DNA from 3 places in the Halobacillus sp. genome. Region 1 is predicted to be linked to each of the others. Evidence: riboswitches for the same ligand, from Rfam matches in the RefSeq annotation. Region 1 holds a riboswitch; each other region holds the start of a gene.
The links. Region 1 has a riboswitch for S-adenosylmethionine ahead of WAM07_RS06975 (OsmC family protein). Riboswitches for the same ligand answer to the same signal wherever they lie in the genome.
Positions count from the first base shown of each region.

Region 2: linked by a shared signal. The riboswitch ahead of WAM07_RS14295 (methionine ABC transporter ATP-binding protein) and the one ahead of WAM07_RS06975 (OsmC family protein) in region 1 are both predicted to bind S-adenosylmethionine.
Region 3: linked by a shared signal. The riboswitch ahead of metK (methionine adenosyltransferase) and the one ahead of WAM07_RS06975 (OsmC family protein) in region 1 are both predicted to bind S-adenosylmethionine.

Region 1 covers NZ_JBAPTY010000155.1:549-3,829, forward strand. Annotated here, with positions in the region: gene WAM07_RS06965 (hypothetical protein) at 1-231, opposite strand, end outside; gene WAM07_RS06970 (EamA family transporter) at 513-1,412, shown strand; SAM riboswitch class I at 1,578-1,683, shown strand; gene WAM07_RS06975 (OsmC family protein) at 1,766-2,248, shown strand; gene WAM07_RS06980 (sodium:solute symporter family protein) at 2,245-3,281, shown strand, end outside.
Region 2 covers NZ_JBAPTY010000336.1:14,489-17,769, forward strand. Annotated here, with positions in the region: gene WAM07_RS14275 (toprim domain-containing protein) at 1-55, shown strand, start outside; gene WAM07_RS14280 (thioredoxin family protein) at 66-380, shown strand; gene WAM07_RS14285 (hypothetical protein) at 480-806, shown strand; gene WAM07_RS14290 (TlpA family protein disulfide reductase) at 799-1,215, opposite strand; SAM riboswitch class I at 1,291-1,399, shown strand; SAM riboswitch class I at 1,555-1,663, shown strand; gene WAM07_RS14295 (methionine ABC transporter ATP-binding protein) at 1,736-2,761, shown strand; gene WAM07_RS14300 (methionine ABC transporter permease) at 2,754-3,281, shown strand, end outside.
Region 3 covers NZ_JBAPTY010000384.1:7,052-10,332, forward strand. Annotated here, with positions in the region: gene WAM07_RS16050 (gamma carbonic anhydrase family protein) at 1-407, shown strand, start outside; gene metK (methionine adenosyltransferase) at 496-1,692, opposite strand; SAM riboswitch class I at 1,919-2,031, opposite strand; gene pckA (phosphoenolpyruvate carboxykinase (ATP)) at 2,629-3,281, shown strand, end outside.

The sequences.
Region 1 (3,281 bases):
TAAACAATCCATACCATTTTTTAAGATGATCCCTTGTTTCCGAGCTTTTTCTATCGAATGTTCCAGTTTATATGGCTCTTCTTTATAACTAAATTCTACATAACAGCTGCTGCGGTCCCAGTTGAACGTAAAATCTTCAATTTTCAATCGCTTCATCACATTGACCAGATTCGTTTCCACCATACCCTGCTCTTTATACGGCATGAACTTTAATAGACTATTCTTGAACATCCCCACGAACACTCCTTTTTGTTTTTCTGATTTTTATAGCGATTCCCTTATACCCATTTAGTTCGACAAAAGGGAGAAAATCCCTGTAAAAATCGTTTTACATTTATCGCTATGATTTTCAAGAATTCCCCTGAAAATCCGACATTTCTGAATACATTCTCCATTGGTTATACACTTGTTTTCCTCACTAAAATTGAGTTTTCAAAGGGGCTTTGAAATAATAGAACCAGTGTGTTCGAAAGGATAGAAGCACAGATTGTCTTGATGGGAGGTTATTAGTAATGAAAGGAAAAGGAATTATTCTCGTCTTCCTGGGTGCGGCAAGCTTTGGCTTCACCCCTATATTTGTAAAAACAGGCTTTCAATATGGGTACTCTCTGGGGGAGTTAAATATTGTCCAAATGTTCGCTGCCTTTGTCTTACTGTGGGGCTTATCTTTTTGGAAAGGGCTGCATGTAAAAGAAATTCAAAGATGGGACCTTGTCAAAATTGCTGCTACAGGCAGTACGGTTGGACTGACGGGTATCTTTTATTACGGAGCGATGCAGTACCTCCCCGCTTCTATTGCGATTATTCTGCTTTTCCAATTTGTCTGGATCGGTATGCTGTATGAATGGATTTTCACCAAAACTCCACCTGAACGCATTCACTTGATTTCCCTGGTCGTCACACTTACGGGGGTCGTGTTAGCTTCAGGACTTACAAATGGTGGTTTCAATTTACACCCGGTCGGTCTTCTACTCGGACTGTTGTCAGGGTTTTCCTATGCCGGCTTTATTTTTTTTAGTGGTCAGGTGGCTGTTGATTCCCACCCTATACTGCGAAGTTCACTTATGGTGACGGGATCTTTGGTGCTTGTGATGCTCATCTTCATCCGCGACATTCCTACCGTTCCCGTCCTGGACATGCGCTTATGGACGATTGGTGCTGGGATTGCCCTAGTAGGAGCCGTTATTCCTCCTCTGTTCTTTGCGGGCGGTGCTCCACTTATTTCGGGTCGTCTCGCTAATGTGCTGAGTTCTGTGGAACTTCCAGTCGCCATTATTTCAGCCATGCTGATTCTTTCAGAAACGGTCACCTTTTTGCAGTGGGTCGGCGTTTTTTTGATCCTTGCAGCTATTTTTATAAATGAGTTTGGCGGTAAGCTGATGCGGGGGGAACAACGGCATCAAGTGAGCTAAGTGCTTCTGTTTTTTTGCAAAAGATAACCTGATTCATTTATGTAATGAATTCATCTGGTTAAGCGATTTCCCCGCTCATCCTTTCCTTATTCAAAAGCTGACACTCAAAAAAGTTGTTGACAGATGATTAAGTAAAAAAGTACAATATTCTTTAAATTCATAATTTTCTTATCGAGAGCGGTGGAGGAAACTGGTCCTTTGATCCCGCGGCAACCTGTTTTATAAACAAGGTGCTCATTCCAGCAGACATTTTCTGTCTGAAAGATAAGAGTCGGGACATTTAAACCAACCCTTCTATTTTTCTTACAGAAAAGTAGAAGGGTTTTTTATATTTTAAACGGAGGGGACATGAAATGACAGTTCAGCAAACACAGAAGAAGTCAGCATTACGTTCGATTGACACACAAAGCAAGCGCACCAGCCAGTTTCAGAATGCGCATTCCATTCGGGACTTTACGTTTACAATTGATGAACCCGAGAAACTTGGAGGTTCTAATGAAGCATTAACTCCTATGGAATACATCACTGGATCGCTTAACGGCTGTTTCATGATTGTGGTCGAAATGGTGGCGAAGGAAAAAGAGTTAACGATTGAAAAACTGGAGGCAGCTTCAAGCGGGGATATCGATCACAGAGGGTTGTTCGGGACAGCTGATGTGAGCCCCCACTTTCAAACCGTGACGCTTGAGGTGGACGTTACATTTGATGAAAAAGAAGTCGACGAAGAAGATTTTATTCAACACGTTCAAAAACGCTGCCCGGCTTACAACTTGTTTAAGGATGCAAACGTAAAGATTGAAGTAATCTGGAACATCAACAAGGAGGTACAAACATGAGTTCATATGGAATTTGGATGATTTCACTTGCCTTATTATACACGCTCGCCCTCATCATCGTTGGTAATGTGGCGAAACGAAAAGCCAATCGCGGCGAGCAATATTTTGTAGGGGGACGGACATTTAGATGGTGGACCGTAGCCTTTTGTATAACTGGCCTCTTCTCAGGTTCGACGTACATATCGATTGTCGAGCTTTCCTACCTGACAGGAATTTCCGCCATCTGGTACGGAGTCGCAGAAACATTACAAGTCTTACTGATTGCCTTATTATTAATCAAATCGTTTCGTGAGAAGTTAGTTGTAACCATCTCGGGGTTAATCGGCGATCAATTCGGCAGACGTGCTAAAGCTTTATCAGGTGCGATTACAGCATTCGCCTTCCCAATGTGGTCCGTCGCTACAGCGATTGCTTTTGCTTCTGCCTTTCACGTGTTTACCGGCGTTTCGTTATCCTTGTCCGTCGCTTTTACAGCGATCTTACTATTTGTTTATTTGCAGTCAGGCGGTATGTGGGCTGTTGCCTTTACACAAACGATGAACACGATTATTTTTGCCATTATGTTTATCATTGGAACCGTGGCCTTCTTCATCAACCCGGGCATCTCCGGCTTACAACAGCTTGCAGCCGAGCAGCCGAGCATGTTTGATTGGGGAGGCGCAGGCCTTCAAGTAATCCTAGTATGGTTTGCCACTTTCCTGGTAAACGTGATTCTAGCGCAGGCAGCTTTTCAAATGGCCTTATCCTGTAAAACGCCTGAAGAAGGACGTAAAGGCTTAATCGTCGCAGAAGTGATGAGTGTTCCTTTTATTCTATTGGGTATTCTATTTGGCTTATCTGCCGCTGCGGTCGTTCCTGACGCAAGCCTCGGACTTGTTGCTCTTCCCCAATATTTAATGGAAGTACTGCCCGCTCCATTCGTCGGCCTGTTCTTCTTAGGCATCTGGGCATGTGCTCTCGGATGGGGCGCGCCTTGTCAGTTCTCAGGAGCCACCAGTCTTGGGAAAGACGTCGGAAGCGCCATTTTCCCTGG
Region 2 (3,281 bases), on a different contig from region 1:
AGCTAGAGCCTTATTAAATAGGCACTTTAAAGTAAAGTCCATTTATCTCATTTAGGAGGATCATAGTGCAGGAAATAGATTACAAGTCAGCAGGCCATGAGTTAGAAGAGCAAAACATTGGATTAACATTCATCCATACTCCTTTTTGTGGAACCTGCCACCTGGCGAGAAGAATGCTTACGACCATTGAGGTCACATATAACAGGGAATTATTTAAAGAGTGCAATGCTTCGCTGCATCCTGACTTAATGAAAACGTATCAAATTAAAAGTGTGCCCTGTCTTCTGGTAACCCATCAAGGAGAAATTGTAGAGAAAATTTATGCCTTTCATTCTGTTCCTTTTATGTACGACAAACTTTCTGAATATGTAAAAAAATAAATGAATTACCCGGTAAATGACGAACGATTCTTCGTTATTTTAGAAGGGATGACTCCTCCTTATCAAGAATTTATTTAACAAATAAAGGAGGAGTTAACAATGATGGAATTCATACAAGATTGGGTTAAACAAGTGAACCAGAGAACAGATCTTTTGCCCACTTGGCGAGAACGCACGCTTAACGTAATTCTTCTGGTCGGCAGTCTTAAAGTTTACCTGTATATAGATCATTCAGGTGTACATCTTAAAACAGATCATCAGGATAATGGGCATAATGATATTCGCTTGCAATCTTCCAGTAGTATTATGAAAACTTTATTTGCGGGAGAACAAAAGTTAACTTCTCTTCCCCAAACCACCATTAAAGTTCAAGGGGCGTACCGAAATATATTATTTATAGAATCACTTCTATTATTGGCTAGATAAGTTCACCGAGAGATTCTACAACGGATAAGAAATTTGCTTTATCCCCGAATTGTGAATGAATAAAACCATCCTTATTAATTATAACGGTGGTGGGTACGCCGTCGCTATTATACAAATCGTAAATTGTTCGTCCTTGGTCTTTAAGGGCTGGCTGAGATAAAAACTTTTCTGCATATTCTTCTGCCTCAGCTTCGCTCCGTTCACGTCCTGCTACATTTATAGTTATCATTTTTACTTTCTCATGATTCATTGTTTTATAAAGCTGTTCTTTTTTGGGTAAATCTTTCCCGCTATCGGGGCACCAGGAGGTCCAAAAAGTAAGTACTATGACTTTCCCCAGATCCTCTTTATTGTTATACGTTCCTTCCTTATTGATATATGGAAGTTCGAAACTTGGCGCATTCCTCAACGTGACCACTCCTTAATTGTTGACTTAATTTATAGCCCCATGCTAACATAATCATTAATTTAATAGCGACATCTTCACTTATCCAGAGAGGCAGAGGGACTGGCCCTTTGATGCCCGGCAACCGGTTCATGCAGATGAACACGGTGCTAATTCCTACAAAGTATCTTACTTTGGTAGATGAGAAGAGCGTTTTAAACGAACTCTTCTAAATAGCGAAGAGTTTTTATTTTGTCGAATTTACAGGATTATTATCAAGTTGACACGAAATTCTAACAATGCTAGAATCCTCTTTATAGTACGTACACGTATTAAAGTGATAATAAATTAATATAGTAAAATCTCTTATCCAGAGAGGCGGAGGGACTGGCCCTTTGATGCCCGGCAACCGGCAAGCTAAGACTTGGCAAGGTGCCAATTCCTGCAAGGTAATTCCTTGTGAAGATGAGAGAACAGATAAAGATTGTTACGCTAACCTTTCTGTTCTCAAGCAGAGAGGTTTTTTTATTGGAGGGAAGACGACATGATTTCAATTAAAGGCTTATCCAAAGTCTTTCGTACAAAACATCAGGAGGTCCGTGCCGTCGACGACCTTAGTCTACAGATAAAAAAAGGAGAGATTTACGGGGTTATCGGTTATAGCGGTGCTGGAAAAAGTACTTTTATAAGGCTGCTAAACCGCCTGGAAGATCCATCGGACGGCAAGGTCACCATCGATGATCAAGAATTAACTTCTCTAAACAAAGGGAAGCTGCGGGAGGCCCGTCAGGAGATTGGTATGATCTTTCAGCATTTTAATCTCTTGTGGTCTCGAACCGTCCACGATAATATAGCTTTTCCACTTGAAATAGCTGGCGTACCAAAAAGCGAAAGAACCAAACGTGTTAATGAATTAATAGACCTGGTGGGTCTTAGTGGACGAGGCAATTCTTACCCGTCTCAGTTAAGTGGCGGACAAAAACAAAGAGTTGGAATAGCTCGTGCGTTAGCGAATAAACCGAAAGTTCTTCTTTGTGATGAAGCGACGTCAGCTCTTGACCCAGAGACAACGGATTCTATTCTTGATCTATTAGTAGATATTAACGAGAAGCTTGGACTGACAATTGTACTCATCACCCATGAAATGCATGTGATTCGAAAGATTTGCCATCAGGTAGCCGTTATGGAGCAAGGTAAAATTGTGGAACAGGGAGACGTGCTTGATGTTTTCCTTTATCCAAAAGAACAGGTTACCAAGAAGTTTGTCGATCAGGTAATGGGAGACCCTGAACGGGAACATTCCCTTCAACTCATAAAAGACACCTATAAAACTGGTGAAATTCTTCGTCTGCACTTTGTAGGTGAGAGCACCAACCAGGCTTTAATCAGTGAAGTGTCCAGAAAATTTGTGCTAGATGTAAACATATTGCACGGAAAGATCACCCAAACCCAAAAGGGTGCGTATGGAACAATGTTTGTTCAATTCTTGGGTGATAAAGAAGAAATCACGCGTGCGATTGAATATATTCAATCCACCTCTGTAGAAGTGGAGGTGAGTCCAGATGATTAATCAGTTTTTCCCAAACGTCACTATGGATGATTTGATAACAGCTACTAATGAAACACTCTACATGACGCTTATCTCTGTAGCAGGTACGTTTATTTTAGGCTTACTGTTAGGTTTGCTTCTGTACTTGTCAGGTCCTGGAGGTCTGTGGCAGAACAAGATATTAAACTGGATAACTGCTTCAGTCGTTAATATATTCAGGGCTATACCTTTTATCATTTTAATTCTGTTATTATTCCCATTTACTGATTTTCTCATTGGCACTATTCGAGGTCCTAAAGCGGCACTCCCTGCGTTAATTATAGGTGGCGCGCCATTCTATGCACGGCTTGTTGAGATTGCATTGAAAGAAGTGGATAAAGGTGTCATAGAAGCTGCTAAATCGATGGGGTCTAAATCTTCTACTTTGATTTTTAAGGTGCTTCTTCCTGAGTCAATGCCAGCTCTGGTTTCCGGAATTACTGTTACAGCTATAGCTTTAATCGGATATACTGCGGTGGCGGGAGCGATCGGTGCCGGTGGT
Region 3 (3,281 bases), on a different contig from region 1:
TTTGGTTTAAAACAGTCATCCGTGGAGATGTATCATCCGTACATATTGGCAGCAATGTGAACATTCAGGATCTTAGTCTTCTTCATCAGAGTCCTGGTCTTCCATTGGTGATTGAAGATGGCGTTACGGTTGGGCACCAGGTTACCCTTCACTCTCCGCACATTAAGAAAAATGCTTTAATAGGCATGGGGTCCTTAATACTTGACGGAGCTGAAATAGGAGAACAGGCTTTTATTGGCGCCGGCAGTCTTGTGCCTCCAGGTAAAGTAATCCCTCCGAACACCCTTGCTTTCGGCCGGCCGGCTAAAGTCGTACGTGAATTGACCGAAGATGATATCAAAGAAATGAATCGAATCCGAACCAGTTATGTAGAGAAAGGGCAATATTATAAAGGAATACAAGGTTAAACAATCTAACGATCATCGTATCTATATTATTATTAAAAAGGGAACTTCCTCTTTTAGGAAGTTCCCTTTTTAATACACGAGCAGTTTATTAACTGAAACGCTGTTTTAACTCTTCTGCCTTATCTGTTCTCTCCCACGGAAATTCTACATCCGTGCGGCCAAAGTGACCATAGGCAGCTGTTTGCCTATAAATGGGTCTGCGCAAATCAAGCATTTTAATGATGCCTGCAGGACGGAGATCAAACAATTCTCTTACAGCTGCCACGAGGTCTTCTTCAGCTACCTTTCCTGTGTCAAAGGTGTTAATGGAAATGGACACTGGCTGCGCTACCCCAATAGCATAGGCTAATTGCACTTCAACTGTATCAGCAAGACCAGCTGCTACAATATTTTTAGCTACATATCTGGCCGCATAGGCAGCAGAACGGTCCACCTTAGTAGCATCTTTTCCACTGAATGCCCCGCCCCCATGACGCGCATAGCCGCCATAAGTATCTACAATGATCTTTCTGCCAGTTAATCCGGCGTCACCTTGAGGTCCTCCAATAACGAAGCGGCCTGTAGGGTTAATAAAGTACTTTGTGCTGTCATCAATTAGATGAGAAGGGACAACAGGATCAATAACCTGTTCTTTTAAATCTTTTTTTATTTGTTCAAGTGTAATTTCTTCTGCATGCTGGGTTGATATAACGATCGTATCCACTCGAACAGGTTGATCATTAACGTCGTATTCAATCGTTACTTGCGTTTTTCCATCTGGGCGAAGATATTCCAATGTTCCGTCATTACGTACATCTGATAATCTTTTGGAAAGTTTATGAGCTAATGAAATCGGTAACGGCATCAGTTCTTTGGTTTCATTATTAGCAAAACCAAACATGAGTCCCTGGTCTCCGGCTCCTATAGCTTCTATTTCATCATCACTCATTTGACCTTCTCTGGATTCATAGGCAACATCTACGCCGCCGGCAATGTCAGGAGATTGCTCATCAATGGCTGTCAATACAGCACATGTATCAGCGTCAAATCCAAATTTAGCTCTTGTATATCCAATTTCCTTAATGGTTTTACGAACAATGGCTGGAATATCAACATACGTATTGGTACTGATTTCTCCTGAAACAAGTACTAGTCCCGTTGTTACCGTTGTCTCACATGCAACTCTTGCATTTGGATCATTTTTTAAAATTTCATCTAAAATAGCATCAGAAATCTGGTCACAAATCTTGTCCGGATGACCTTCTGTAACAGATTCTGATGTGAATAACCGGCGATTGGCTGGCATTCTGAAAAACTCCTCCTTCTGTAAGTACAAAGTATTTAGACGGAACTCTTTACCAGTATGTGTAGAAACTTTTTCATAGTCTCAATCTATGTTCTTTTCTTATGGATGTCACAACCTAAGGTGCAAGCAATTTGGAATAGCAATCGGCATATCACTTGGTGTAGATATTGCCTTAAAAATAGAAAAAACCCTTCCTGACTCGAGGAAAGGGGGCTGCTTCCTTTCGCTCTTATCGTCCAAGGAGTATTCGTCCTTGCTTCAGGTTAGCACCATGTCATATTTTACATGACGGTTGCTGGGCTTCAAAGGGCCTGTCCCTCCACCTACTCTGGATAAGAGAGTTTCCGTTCTAAGATATCGTATCGAAAACGTACTTTAATGTCAATTAAAGCACTAATGCTGTGAGGAACGCCCATTTCCAGGATTTACTCTCTCGTTTCAATATTGGTCTCCCATTGTAATGGCCACCAAATTTTTTGGCGAAAATAATAAACCTTCTGCCTATTCCTACATAGTATAATTCATATGACTTTTCACATTCTCATTTCTTCATTTCCTCTATACTAAAGGAAGAAATTAATCACCTCTTAACGCACTTGGAAATAATTGAATGGTTTTTCAACTTCACACCGGTATTCGAATGAACGTCTATCCTAAACGTTTTCCCGAATTCACCCATTGCCGTTCCGTTAAGGGATGATTAGATAATAAAAGAATTCCCTGTCCTCAATATTGCTGAATATCTAATAAATGTCGTGCTTTTTCCAGATCATCCAGCTTGCAAAAAACAACTTTAAGATTTAACCTGACAATCACAAAAATTATTGAAAGCATTTTCATTATTAGTATGGATTAATAAAACGATTGTGTTATACTAATGTTCAGATTAACACATAGCTTGGTTTAAAATTTTCTTATAAAGGCGGGTAGACACATATGAGTGCCATTAATCAAATGTCAGAATTGAATCTTTTATTAGCTCAAGACCATGTCCACCATCAATTATCGGTCCCTCAGCTAGTGGAAAGGGTTCTGGATCGCAACGAAGGAACATTGACAAATAAAGGTGCCATCCAGGCCACAACCGGTGCTTATACGGGAAGGTCTCCCAACGACAAATTCATTGTCAAGGATGACCAGTCTAGCCAATTGGTCGACTGGGGCAAAGTAAATCAACCTATTGAAGACAAAGTTTTTGTAAACCTTTATCATAAAGTACTGGATTACTTGAAAAATCGCAATGATTTATTTGTTTTTAAAGGATACGCAGGGGCAGATGAAAAGTTCCGCCTTCCGATTCAGGTAATTAATGAGTTTGCATGGCATAACTTGTTCGCCCACCAAATGTTTATTAGACCAGACGAAGAAGAAGAGAAAAATCATGAGGCAGAATTCACGGTTATCTCTGCACCTACTTTTAAAGCGGACCCTGAAGTAGATGGAACCAACTCAGAAGCCTTTATTATGATCTCTTTTAAGCATCGTGTAGTACTCATTGGCGGAACGGAGTATGCAGGCGAAATAAAAAAATCTATTTTTTCAGTTATGAATTACTTATTGCCACAAAAAGACGTGCTTCCTATGCATTG